4 regions of the Mogibacterium neglectum genome follow, and region 4 is predicted to be linked to each of the others. Evidence: predicted binding sites of a transcription regulator. Region 4 holds the regulator's gene; each other region holds the start of a gene.
The links. Region 4 encodes LexA, which represses DNA repair genes until DNA is damaged. Its sites were predicted from a motif close to AGAACANNTGTTCT; they were not measured.

Region 1 (3,594 bases), 200 kb from region 4:
CGCCTTTTCCAGATGTAATGATTATTTCAGCTCTATCTACAAACATTTATTTCTCCAATATATTAAAAATGACCCCTTAAATAAGGGGTCAATAAGTTTAAGCTTCTTCGCTATATACGCTGATCTGCTTTCTCTTCTTGTCAAATCTCTCAAACTTAACGTTTCCATCAATCTTTGCAAATAGAGTGTCATCTCCACCGATACCAACATTGTTACCAGGGTGGAACTTTGTTCCTCTCTGTCTAACGAGAATGCTACCAGCACTTACATACTGTCCCGCACCTATCTTAAGTCCCAAGCGTTTGGACTCGGAATCACGACCGTTCTTGGAACTACCTACTCCTTTTTTACTTGACATGACTAGTCACCTCCTATATTGAAATTCTTAATTACTTAGATTCAATTGCTGCAAGAATATCAGCCTTAGTAGCCTTTGAAGGAACTTCAACTCCGAGATTCTTAGCGATTTCTAGAAGCTCTTCCTTCTTCATAGATAGCGAAGCCTTTACCTCAGACTTCTCTGCCTTCTCTGTAGCCTTAGCTGGAGCTGCCTTCTTAGCTGTTGCGCCAATACTTGTAACCTTAACAAGAGTGTATGGCTGTCTATGGCCATTCTTTCTTCTGTAGTCCTTCTTCGCCTTGTACTTGAAGATAATAACCTTTTCATTCTTACCCTGCTCAAGCACTTCAGCCTGAACTGCACAACCCTCAACAAGTGGTGTGCCTACCTGAAGTTTGTCTCCTCCAACAGCTACAACCTCATCAAAGATAACTGTCTCTCCTACTGCAGCGCTAAGCTTCTCAACCTTTAGTACATCATTTTCCTGTACTCTATACTGCTTACCGCCTGTCTTAATAATTGCGTACATATTAATTCCTCCTCAAACCAGACTCGCCAGAATTGCGGGTGCTACGCTTAAAAACCCATCCTGTGCGGCTAACCGTCTGAATATAACATATTCTAGGACTTATGTCAAATCCTAGAACATGTTATATCATAATTATTAGATCACAACTCCATCTTCATCAACCTTAACCTCTTCTTCATCACTCCCATGAATTGCATCCATAATTTTAGCCTTTAGATTTTCAAGGATTTCCGGATGGGATATGAGGAATTCTTTTACATTTTCACGACCTTGACCTATTCTTTCACCTTCATAGCTATACCATGAACCGGCTTTATCAATAAATTTCATAGCGGTCGCAGTATCTAGTACATCTCCTGCAATAGAAATTCCTTCTCCATACATTATATCGAATTCCGCTATTTTGAATGGGGGCGCTACTTTATTTTTTACAATTTTAACTTTGGTTCTATTACCAATTGTCTCATCACCACGCTTGATAGAATCAGCACGTCTTACATCAAGTCGCATACTGGCATAGAACTTTAATGCTCTTCCTCCTGTAGTTGTCTCTGGATTACCAAACATAATCCCAATTTTCTCACGAAGCTGATTGATAAAAATAACACATGTATTAGTCTTGTTGACGGTTCCGGCAATCTTCCTCAGAGCTTGTGACATGAGTCTTGCCTGAAGACCAACATGCGAGTCACCCATATCGCCTTGAATTTCTGCTTTAGGAACTAGTGCAGCTACAGAATCAATTACTATAAGATCAATAGCTCCACTTCTTGCAAGCATATCGCAAATCTCAAGCGCCTGCTCTCCTGTATCAGGCTGCGATACTAGAAGGTCATCTACATCTACACCTAAATTCTTTGCATAAACAGGATCCAGAGCATGTTCAGCATCGATAAAAGCTGCCTTACCGCCAGCCTTCTGTGCTTCTGCGATACAGTGCAATGTAAGAGTGGTCTTTCCTGAAGATTCAGGTCCGTAAATCTCAACAATACGTCCACGTGGGACACCACCAATACCAGTAGCAACATCTAGAGATATAGACCCAGTAGAAATTCCTTCAATGTTATTATGAAGCCCTTCATCTCCAAGCTTCATGACTGCACCTTTGCCGAATGCCTTCTGAATCTCATCTAAAGCATGTTCAAGAGCCTTTTCTTTATCACTAACATTACCGATTATACTCTTGTCTTTACTTGACTTAACTGCCATAGCCCCTCCTATATATTCGAACATCTGTTCGCATTGTATAAAATCTTCTCTCATTTGTCAAGATTATATATTCTGTACACGATAACGGTCAAATTAAATATGAATATAAATCAAAAACAAAACCACTTTTTCAGTAAATTTTCACACTTTTATACATTTTGCAAATGCATTAGATTTTAAATACGATTTTTGTATCGCCTACTGCTAATTTAATGATTTTATATCTCTGTTATATTGAATACTTAAATTGAACCATTAATGATTTTATAAACAACTAAAAGCATCCTGAGTTTGAAAAAATTACGGTTCCATTTTCTGTCGTTTCTCTTGGTATTAATCTCGATAAATCCACTCTTATTACCAAGCTTATTACCACATGAGTATCCAATAAAGGCATTCCCATTTTCACGTCCTGCATCAGCTTCTGGTCCAGCATATCCTGTTATAGAAACGGCAATATCACTATCTGAAGACTTTTGTGCTCCTTTTGCCATTAAAATCGCAACTTCAGAACTTACCACAGAGCATTTTTCAATAATCTGTCTGTCCACCTCTAGAACTCCAACTTTTGCATCCTCACTATATGTAACAAATCCGTGTGAGAAAACATTAGATGCGCCTGGCACATCAGTTATACAAGATGCGAACTTGCCACCTGTGCATGATTCTGCAGATGATAATTTTAGGTTATTCTCTCTAAGCTGTCTAACGACAACTTCGGCAAGTTCCTCATCATTATAACTATATATATATTCTCCAATTATTTTATCAATTTCACGTATCATATTATCCACAGCTAATTTAGCATCTGTAATCGACTCATGCTGTGACGCTACACGTAGAGTGCACTCACCTTCTTTTGCATATGTCGCAATTGTAGGATCGTCTTGATTATCAATAACTGGCAGAAGCTTAGTTTCAAGGTCAGATTCACCTATCCCAATAGTTCTGATTACCCTATAATACATTTGCTTACTTGAAAATCGTTTTAAATAGTCTATAACGCAGTTTTCAAATAACCATTTCATCTCACGTGGTGGACCGGGTAGACAAATTGCACATTTTCCGTTCTTTTCAATGCCAAAAGCGGGTGCCGTTCCAGCTTCATTATGAAATACTTCCGCGCCTACGGGAATATATGCTTGCTTGCGATTATTTTCAGCCATAATACGATTTCTATCATCAAAATATGACTTTACTTCCCTATAGCACCTCTCATCAAAATACAGATCTACACCTATAGCCTCTGCAACTATTTCCTTGGTAAGATCATCCTGAGTTGGTCCTAGTCCACCTGTGCATATAATCATATTGCTTTCAACAAAGGTAGACTTAATTAACGCTTTTAACCTTCCAGGATTATCACCTACTACATGGTGATACATGACATTAAATCCCATTAAATTTAATTGATTTGAAATATATGTTGCATTTGTATTTACAGTCTGGCCAAAAAGTAATTCGGTTCCAACCGCTATTATCGAAACGTTCATGTTAAATCCCCCTTATTCCCCCA
Region 2 (3,594 bases), 330 kb from region 4:
CAGCTAGCGCTTTGCTGATATCGTGCGATATGGTTATGATTGTGGTTCCGCTCTGATTCAGTCTATCTAGCAGGTAGTACAGATGGGCAGCGGCCACCGGGTCGAGCCCGGTGATCGGCTCGTCCAGAACCAGCACTTTCTTGGAGCCGGCTATGGCGCGTGCGAGGAGCACGCGCTGCCGCTGCCCACCAGAAAGTTCGCGAAAGCTCTCGTTCTTAATATCCTCGAGGTCAAGCTCTCGGATAGCATCAGCGGCAAGCTTTCGCTCCTTATTCCCATAAAAAGGCCTGAATCCAAGTCTATCCAGGCATCCAGATAGTACGACTTCCCATACGGAAGCCGGGAAATCTTTCTGCATCTCACGCTGCTGCGGCAGGTAGCCGATATCACTCTTATCGACATCGCCACGCAATAATACCTTGCCGTTAATCGACGGAATCAAACCCACCAAGGTCTTAATCAAGGTCGATTTTCCGGCACCGTTTTCTCCTACAATACAAATATAATCTCCGTTATTAATCTCCAAATCGAATCCATTACAGAGGGGCTTGCCTGAATATCCGACAGCAAGCCCCTCGCAAATGATACTAAATGAAGAGTCCCTAGTCTCTCTTACCATTTTGTTTAATTTATTCTCCTATTAATTACCTAATTATTTAGAACCTCCTGCAAGACTTTGAGGTTATTCTCCATTGTCTTGAGGTAAGTCTTTTTCTTGAGGTCACCCTTCTTCATAGACTGCAGCGAATCAAGAGTCTTTATATCTCTCTTAGTTCCGTCAGCATTCTTAATTACTGACTTAGCAATCTTGTGATCAGAGTTCTCAATAGTTAAAACATGCTTTATCTTAAGCTGGTTGAGCTTGTTGGATAGGAAACTAATTGTCTCAAAGCTAGCCTCAGATTCAGCAGAGCAGCCGACAAATGCAGCATAGTAGTTCAAACCATAGTCATCTACCATGTAACGGAATGGGAAACGGTCTCCGAATATTAGAGTCTTAACCTTAGCATTTTTAACAGCCTCAGCATATTTATTATCTAGTTTCTGGAGCTTTTTTGTATAAGCATCTAAGTTCTTCTTATAAGTATCTGCATGCTTCTTATCTTTTTTAGCAATTGCCTGCTCAATAGGCTGGCAGAGCTTAATTGCATTCTTGAGAGATAGCCATACATGCTCATCATACTCGACTTCCTCAGCATTCTCATGATGATGACCATCACCTTCGTCTTTATCCTCCTTCTCAGGCTGCATACCTTCCTTAACTTCCTCGGCCTTCTTGCTGTCCTTCATCTCATCCATGAGGTTGATTGCAACGAGATCCTTGTTCTTTTTCTTCTTGAGAACATCAGAAACCCACTCGTCAGACTCACCGCCAACGTAGACGAAAATATCGGCATTTGATATATCCTTTATGTCCTGAGCGGAAGGCTGGAAACTGTGCAAATCAGTACCATTCTTCTGAAGTAACTTCAAATCAACGTCCTTGACTCTGTCACCGAGAATCTCTCTAACCCAGTCGTACTCAGGAAATGTAGTTACGACAATCTTGAGCTTCTTGGAGCTCGATTCCTTGCTGCCACAGCTAGCAAGTGTACCAAGTGAAAGGATTGCAATCATCATAATTGCAAATATTTTAATAAGCTTGTTACGTTTCATAAAAACCTCCATGCTATGTAACGTGAAAAATACAGATTTTTCAAAAATAATATCGGTTATTGTAATTATCCGAGCACCGCGATTCTTCTATGAATCGAATCGGTGACGATATAAAAATGGGGAGATAACCGAAATTAAAAATCATTTTCAGTTTACCACTGGCGATTTATCATGTCAATGTAGAAAGAAAGTTTCACAAAGCTATTAAAAATTTTTTAACACCTTTATGTCAGTGGAGTTCAACAAAAATCATAAAGATTTAGCGGAAAAATAAAAGAACGTATGTTTGATTTTTGTTTGTGCATCCACTATAATTGGGACAAGCAAAAAAGTCAAGCTAAGTATTTGTCATCAGCAGGGATCGAAGATGAATAAGAGAGCATCAATCAATATATTTAATAATTGGGAGGAACTGGAGGGGAACAGAACTTACCTGTGTATCGATCTGAAGTCTTATTATGCATCTGTCGAATGCATAGCGAGGGAGCTTAATCCGCTCGAGGCTAGACTTCTCGTCGCAGACGAATCTAGGTCTGACAATACAATCTGTTTGGCGGTTTCACCTGCTCTAAAGGTTATTGGTGTTCCAGGTAGACCTAGATTATTTGAGGCGAAGCAAGCGATAAGAAGAGCTGAGATAGAGTGTGGTCATGAAATTGAATACATCATAGCACCACCACGGATGGCCGAGTACGTGCGCATATCATCAGAAATTTACTCCATATATATGAAATTTGTTTCTTCGGAGGATATTCATGTATATAGCATAGATTAATGCTTTCTGGATATAACGCATTACCTTCACATGTATGAGGAGGCGGCGATTCGCCACAAGGTTTCTGCAGCTCATGAGATGGCGATGACTATAATCAAAGCTGTGCTAGTAGAGACAGGAATAGTTTCAACTGCGGGAATTGGAACTAATATGTATTTGGCTAAGGTTGGTATGGATATAGTTGCCAAGAAGAACAAAGCTGATGAGGATGGTGTAAGGATTGCAGAGCTCAACGAGACATCTTACAAGTATCTCCTTTGGAACCATAAGCCACTAACTGACTTTTGGCAGATTGGACGTGGTAAAGCCCATAGGCTTGCTAAAATCGGAGCTTATACGATGGGAGATATAGCGCGCATATCGATTTATGAGGAGGAATATTTGTATAAAGTGTTTGGTGTAGATGCGGAGATTTTGATAGATCATGCATGGGGGAAGGAGCCATGCACTATGGCGGATATTAAGTCATATAAACCGTCGGCTCACTCGCTCTCTACTGGGCAGGTTCTGCCTCGTGCTTATGCCCATGAAGAAGGTCGCAATATATTTATCGAGATGGCTGATAAGCTATCCATGGACATGGTACGGAAGAAACTCAAGGCGTCGCATTTTTCTTTTTTTATCAGCTTCGATGGACAGAGCCTTGAAAACGGAGAGTATAATGGCTCGGTTGTGGTTGATTTTTATGGAAGAATGATGCCCAAGACTGTTTCTGGTAATGCTAGGCTCCGAATTGCTACGAATTGCACTGCGGAGATTTTAGGAAGTTTGAAGAAAGCTTTTGATCGCCTGATAGACCCGACACTTTACATAAGGCGCATAACCATAGCCGCCAACGATATCAAGGTAGTAGATGAAGATGAGCAGATTGATATATTTTCACTAGACTCTTGCGGTATAGATGACTCTAAAGAATGTGAATTGCAGGAGGTTATGCTAGCAATACGAGAGAAATACGGTAGCAATGCCTTGATAAAAGGCATGAATCTCGAAGAGGGAAGTACATATATAGAGAGGAACAATCAGATAGGGGGTCATAGAGCATAGATGGGTGTATACGATGAAAGAATTATTCGGACAACAAAATTCGAGTATGCCGATATTATCAATAGAGTGAGGCCAATTCATAAGACTGATGGATTTTCGTACAAGTATCCGCGTAT
Region 3 (3,594 bases), 180 kb from region 4:
ATAAAGATACGTTGTTTAATAAGGCTTATTTGTCAAATATACAAAATAAACTTGATGATTTTAAAGGGTTTGCATTTATACCTCTAATATTCCTGCAAGTTATCCAAATCGTCATCTGTATCATACCAGGTCAACCAATACAGTTCGCATCAAGTTACTTATACGGGATACTAGGTGGTTTCTTAATTTCACTAGTAGGAGCTTTCATTGGAACAGTTATCACTTACTACCTTGCAAAATTTCTTGGTAGAGACGCTCTTCATATTATATTTGGCGAAGAAAAAGTTAAATCATATGTGAGAAAACTAAATAGTAGACGTGCTTATGTGATAATATTTCTCCTGTATTTAATACCTGGTGTTCCAAAAGACTTCACCAGCTATATTGCTGGTATTTCAAATATTAAACTAAGACCATTTATATTTCTATCGATACTTGGAAGATCTCCGGGAGTTCTTGAAAGCTTGCTATTCGGAACATTTTTAGCACATAGAAATTATCTTGGTATTGCTTTGCTGATTATTGCTAGCATCATTATTTTGCTGGTATGCTATATAAAACGTGACGTATTACTTAAATTTATTGACTCATATGAAGATTCGGAAGATAATTAAGAGGTTTCGATTATGGCTAAAAAAGAAAAGATTGAAAAAACTAATGCGATGAGGCAGCTAGATAGCGCTGGTATTTACCATGATATCAGTGAGTATGATTATGATGAATCTGATCTCTCTGGAGAACACGTTGCTGCAGCACTAGGAATATCTGAGGAAGAAATTTTCAAAACATTGGTAACCCATTCAAATACTGGAGAATATTTCGTATTTGTAATTCCGGTTGCATCTGAGTTAAATCTTAAAAAAGCAGCATCTGCAGCAGGTGTCAAGAAAATAGAGATGATTCATGTAAAAGAGCTACTTCCGCTAACAGGCTATGTTAGAGGTGGCTGCTCTCCAATAGGCATGAAAAAACTTTTCCCGACCTTCATTGATGAAACTGCAATACTGTATGATCAGATATATATATCGGCAGGAAAGAGGGGCGCACAGATAATAATTAATGGAGAAAAACTAGCTAAGTTTATCAATGCGTCTTTTGCAGATATAACAGCATAAAAGTCTAATGCTCACATAATATCTAACATACATATCTTTCCAAGCAATAAAGCAAGTAAAATCTATTATTATTTCGAATAACTTATCATCCTTAAGATGTTGTAAAGACTAACTTTCAGCATCTTTTTTTATTTTTTCAAACATTTGTTCTTTTTCTTATTGACTTTGAATATAGAAGGGGTTATACTATGAACATCACAAACAGAACATCTGTTCTTTTTAATTCAGAGATAATTAATACCATAGCTATAAGCTGCTAGTATCATATATACGGAGGTAATCATTATGAAAAAGAAATACAAAATTGTTTCACCAGTTAGATTTTTTATATTTGTCCTAGTAACAGTATTAAGCATGACTATGCTCGTGTACAGTTTACTAGGTTTCGCTACAACTGAAGCTGGTACTTCAGATACATATAGACAAGTTGAAGTTCAACAGAACGATACACTTTGGTCTATTGCTAATAAGTATAGTGGTAAATATGTTGATCCTCGCACCACAGTTAATAAGATATGCGAACTTAACGGTATATCTGCTTCTGATGTAAAGCCAGGAGATACTATTTTAATTCCAGTAGAGTCATAAAAAAAGTGAGACCGAAATTTCGCCTTAGAGACGTTTTTTTATGAGATAAGGATATATGACACCTCCATGTTATGGAAGGTATTCGAATACAGAGTATATATCCCTTATTATTACATAGGTATTGGTACAGTGTTATATCACTTGTTGTCAAATACATAAAGCTCCATTTACGAGGCTGCCATCAAGGCAGCCATATTTCTTGTTTCATAACTATTCCCAAAATTATGATTTTAGGAATAGTTATATCTCATTAGATTCATTTCCCCATCGATACTTATTTGCTTCACTATGATAATGCATTTATTTTCTTTACATATATTTCTATCTTTTTTAATTATTTTGTTTATAAAAAACTACCTAAACTAAATTGTTCAGGTAGTTTCCTTATCATTCGCAACATATCAATTACAGAAACATTTAATATATTTCGAAGCATCTCATAGTCATCATGGACTAAAAATTACACTTGGTATCTCTATCTATTATTTACTATCTTGTGTATCTTATCTATCAAAGCTCCAACGTAATATACACCCACAATCATCGCTACTCCGATTTCAATTGTCATCCTAATTAATGAAGTTGTTTCATCTAGATTCATCGATAGCATCGCTATCGCCCATCCTGCTAGGAAACTTGGCAGATATACATACCTGGGAAATTTTGCAGATATTATTACTGCAATAAATCCTAGTATAAATAAAGTAAACCAAAGTGTAAGATTCGCATTAAAAGACGTTTTTTGCATCAGGACTGTGGTAATTAATGACCATATTTCTCCAGCGATATATCCAGCTGCTATTTTAAAAGAGTCTTCGAATTTATTCCCATTTGCACCATATATGCCAGCAGCAATAAGAGCTATTGGTCCAACGTGCACTCCTATATATGGGCTTATTAAAGCCCATGTTGGAGGAAGAATTCCAACTAAGAGAGCAAGGGTAAGCACCTCTTTATACTTACCCTTGCCACTGTCGCGATTTAGGTTTTCCCTTTTACTCATATTATTTCCGTTCTTACCTCATTGTAATATAACCATGATAACCAGTCATATTATCTGATCTTGCTATATCTGATAAGAAAATTCCCGAGATTCCATATGACTTTTTGAGATATGGGAAATCCGTAGTTTCTCCCCAAGATGGCTTTCTTACTATTTTAGCAGCCTTTTCTGTCGCTGCTACCCACGCGGACTGACATGGGAACCACATTTCAACAACACGATCAAAATCACAGCCATTTATTTCTTTTATTATCTTGCTAGATAAACATCTTATTACTTCATCCTGTTCTGTATAGGCTGGTAAGAATTCTTCCTTAAGCCACTTATCTCCTTCTTCAAGAGTAACCCCCTCAGGGTAATGAACCATAAACTGCCATCTATAGTTTGGTCCATCTTCAACAGTTCTGCCTTCACCCTTAAAGTCTTCTTCCCACCATACCGGAATAAATGCAAATATAAATGGAACTGTACCTAATTCTTCGCTCCCTTTTGTAGCTCTCGCATCATCACCTTCAAAATTAACCTCTTCGGATTTATTAATTTTATGAGAGTTCCCCTCATCAGGCATATTATTTTGCCATATTAGTACATCCTTAGGAAAATACTCTGTCAGTGCCTTATGATGTACGAAATTTCTAATATCATTTGGATTTGCTAGCCAGTAGTGCTCTGTCATCTGCATTCTTACAGTACCAAATCTTTCACCACCTGGAGGTGTTGGAAGAGCCTGATAAAATGCATACTTTGACACATACGGTCCAAATTGCGAAATACTATCTGGAATATGGTATCTGTATAACCAATTCTCAAGCTTTATCCTATAATCCTCATGGGCAAGATCGACGTATATTAGACTTCTGACTGGATAGAATTCTGGTCTATTCATAC
Region 4 (3,594 bases):
CCATCACTATAACGATTGCGAGAAGACCTGCAAGTAGAGCTATAAAAAAGTTATGCATTATACTTCTTTCTCCTTCTCTTGAATCGTTTAGATGTCAGTTCAACGACTTCCTTCTCGGTGAAATCGTAATCAGTAACCACATCGATTGCCTTGTAATCGATAGTCTCTCCATAGAGTTTTGCAATACGCTTCTGCATAGATCCATCTAGTAACCCATCGGCAAACTCGCGGTTGAGAGCGTGAACAGAAAAAACACCGCTATCATAGATATCGATGGTTACAGTTCCAGGTGTCAATGTGATTGAATTTGCGAGAATTGCCCTTGCTGCCGGATTGTCGTAATCCGCCTTAAACCAAACCACAAGCGGATCAATTTTCATGTTAGGAGATAATACGATTTTAGAAACATCTATCGCACTCTTAACCACCTCTTTGATAAGCCATAGGAAATAGATTATCAGTTTTGGATAATTAGCATGCAAAATAAAATATGTTCGATTAGATTTAAGCCCTCCGATGCGCAGAGAACCTACTACGAAACATGAAATCAAAAACGAGGAAACACATCCATAAATTATAAATTTAACTGTAAATATTCCTGACATCACGATCCACAGGAGTAATAACAAGCCATAGACCTCGAAAAAATTGAGGTATGGGTTGCTAGCCAGATGCCGGTCGCGAAAGAATTCCCTCATCTTTGCTTTAACCTTTCATTTGTAAAATTGATTGAATTGATAAGACATATTTTAGTATACATGATTATTGATAACCTTTAAAGGCTTTTGGTCTATTAACCATACATTATTGTATTATTTATCTTTTCGAGCTTAAAAATGTTCATAACCCGGTATTTCATCATCATTTCAATTGCAAACAACTGTTCGAAATGGTATAATGTAATGATTTTAGTATAGGGGGATAAACTAAAATGAAAGATTTTATCAAAGAGGGTCCAACGGTTACTATGTTCGTTCCATATGACTGTAACAATTGCTGCCCTTTCTGTGTAAATAAAGATGACTATAGAGACACATCATCGTTCAACCTAGATAGATGTTATAGGTCTCTCGACTTGCTGGACAAGATATTGCCACATAACGATATAGTGCTTACCGGAGGTGAACCTCTTGCAGACCTTGATGCGCTTCAGGACATCCTAGACCACATAAAAGATGGTCACCATATATATATAAATACAACACTACCAACCAATGAGGATCAGGATATCCATAAAGTCGCAGCTGTGCTTAATAAAAACAAAGATAAGATCAGCTGCATTAATGTATCTAGACACCTTAAGCATTACGTCAAGGAATGCTCCGATAAGATCTTCAATCTTCTTGAAGTCCCTCATCGCATTAACTGTGTGATCTTCCAGGATGCAACTGAAGCAGACACAAAGGAAAAGCTTCTCAAAGTACTGGATAGATTCTCTGGACATGAAATACAGCTACGAGCTAACTACTCCAAGCTGACGCTTGACAATGTGTTCGACACAGAACATGACGATTTATTCAAGCTAATCGATTCCATCGCTGAATATAAGGGACAACTCGAGAAAGAACTGTTCCGTACTGGCTTCCTATTTCAGCTTGGAGATAGCAGAATCACTTATCACAAAACACTTCCATACAGCAAAATCAATTGTAAGGTTGGTGATATTATCATCAGACAAACTGGTGAAATATATGATGATTGGAATAATTACGGCGAAGAGATGACACTTAACTCACTTACTTTATAGAGGATTTGACATGACAAAGGTTAAAAAAAGCGAAAAACGTCAGCAGCAAGTGCTCGCGTACATGAAGGAAACTATAAAGCTAAAGGGATTTCCCCCAACCGTTAGAGAGATTTGTGACGCTATAGGTATCAAATCAACTTCAACGGTATATAGCGATATCAAAGCACTAGAGGTCCAAGGGTTCATCAAAAAAGACCCTAGCAAACCTCGTGCACTGGCAATTGTTGATTCAATTAGCAAAGATACGAAGGAGCCTATGTTTGAGTCAGATGACATCAACATGGTGCAACTTCCTGTAATAGGAAACGTTGCAGCAGGTGTTCCGATTCTCTCCGAGCAAAATATTGAGGATAACATCCCATTCCCTGCTAGATTTATCGGTAATGGGAATAACTTCTTGCTGGTAGTACATGGTGACAGTATGGTTAATGTCGGAATAAATGATGGCGATTACTTAATCGTACAAGAAGGTCAGACCGCATCTAACGGCGATATTGTTGTTGCAATGGTAGACGGAGCATTTGAGACTGAGGCGACAGTTAAGAGGTTCTATAAAGAAAAGGGACATATAAGGCTGCAGCCTGAAAACGATTTCATGGAGCCTATAATTGTCGATTACTGTAAGATTGTCGGCAAGGTTAAGGGAGTCTTCAGATATTTTAACTAATATTTCACTTTATACGTACCCAAGGAGGAAACGATGACACAGAGTAACGAACATCACTACTCTAACGGCATAACTGATGCAAGAACACTCGGTTGGCCGAAAACTATTCTATTAGGACTTCAGCACACATTTGCCATGTTCGGCGCAACCGTGCTGGTTCCACTTCTCACAGGTTTAAGCATATCCACTACCCTTTTAATGGCAGGTCTTGGAACGCTGTTATTTCACCTTTTGACAAAAGGAAAGGTTCCAGCATTTCTCGGTTCTTCATTCGCATTTCTAGGTGGTTACGCAGCTGTGGCACCGCTTCAGAATGGTCACCCCAATACAGAAATGCTCCCATATGCTTGCGGAGGAGTAATTGTTGCAGGCTTAGTATATGTAATACTCGCTACACTTATAAAGCTATTTACGATTGAGAGGGTCATGAAATTCTTTCCTCCTGTAGTTACTGGACCAATCATCATCTCAATCGGTCTAATACTCGCACCATCTGCTATCAAGAATGCACAAACGAACTGGCTTCTAGCCATTGTTGCCCTCGCATCTATCATATTCTTCAATATGTGGGGACGTGGCATGGCAAAGATTGTACCAATAATCTTGGGTGTAATGATTTCATATTTAGTAGCACTAGCGATGGGACAGATTGATTTCTCGGGTATAAGCAAAGAGTCAATCGTTGCATTCCCTCCTATCATGATGGCTAAGTTTAATATAAGCGCTATTATCACAATCACTCCAATTGCTCTAGCGACAATGATGGAGCATATCGGAGATATATCCGCAATCAGTGCAACAACTGGTTATAACTACATTAAAGATCCAGGTCTACACCGCACGCTTCTCGGCGACGGACTTGCTACTATGCTCGCCTCTCTATTTGGCGGACCTGCTAATACAACATACGGTGAAAACACCGGTGTGCTTGCACTCACTAAGGTATACGATCCATTAGTAATAAGAATCGCCGCTTGTTTCGCGATAATACTCTCGTTCATACCAAAGTTTGCATTCATCATAGAAACCATTCCAGTAGCAATAATCGGCGGTGTTTCACTGATACTATATGGTATGATTTCTGCAGTCGGAATCAGAAACCTCGTTGAAAACCATGTTAATTACAAAAACACCAGAAACACAATAATCACTGCTCTCATTCTCGTATGCTCTCTAGGCT

Region 1: recA (recombinase RecA) is a predicted target of LexA. The motif match lies at 2,096-2,109, and genes of this name have one in related genera.
Region 2: QU661_RS08340 (Y-family DNA polymerase) is a predicted target of LexA. The motif match lies at 1,932-1,945, and genes of this name have one in related genera.
Region 3: yneA (cell division suppressor protein YneA) is a predicted target of LexA. The motif match lies at 1,319-1,332, and genes of this name have one in related genera.

Annotation. Positions count from the first base shown of each region.
Region 1 covers NZ_CP128647.1:868,975-872,568, reverse strand. The annotation lists gene obgE (GTPase ObgE) at 1-46, opposite strand, end outside; gene rpmA (50S ribosomal protein L27) at 98-358, opposite strand; partial or broken gene rplU (50S ribosomal protein L21) at 564-869, opposite strand; gene recA (recombinase RecA) at 1,005-2,078, opposite strand; gene QU661_RS04070 (competence/damage-inducible protein A) at 2,321-3,571, opposite strand.
Region 2 covers NZ_CP128647.1:1,402,437-1,406,030, reverse strand. The annotation lists gene QU661_RS06535 (metal ABC transporter ATP-binding protein) at 1-619, opposite strand, end outside; gene QU661_RS06530 (metal ABC transporter substrate-binding protein) at 649-1,656, opposite strand; gene QU661_RS08340 (Y-family DNA polymerase) at 2,024-2,431, shown strand; gene QU661_RS06525 (DinB/UmuC family translesion DNA polymerase) at 2,516-3,478, shown strand; gene QU661_RS06520 (hypothetical protein) at 3,479-3,594, shown strand, end outside.
Region 3 covers NZ_CP128647.1:887,916-891,509, reverse strand. The annotation lists gene QU661_RS04175 (TVP38/TMEM64 family protein) at 1-614, shown strand, start outside; gene ybaK (Cys-tRNA(Pro) deacylase) at 627-1,115, shown strand; gene yneA (cell division suppressor protein YneA) at 1,401-1,703, shown strand; gene QU661_RS04160 (DUF1097 domain-containing protein) at 2,179-2,706, opposite strand; gene QU661_RS04155 (acetyl-CoA hydrolase) at 2,720-3,592, opposite strand.
Region 4 covers NZ_CP128647.1:1,072,419-1,076,012, forward strand. The annotation lists gene QU661_RS05045 (MrpF/PhaF family protein) at 1-58, opposite strand, end outside; gene QU661_RS05050 (Na+/H+ antiporter subunit E) at 51-605, opposite strand; gene QU661_RS05055 (radical SAM protein) at 932-1,747, shown strand; gene lexA (transcriptional repressor LexA) at 1,758-2,414, shown strand; gene QU661_RS05065 (uracil-xanthine permease family protein) at 2,448-3,594, shown strand, end outside.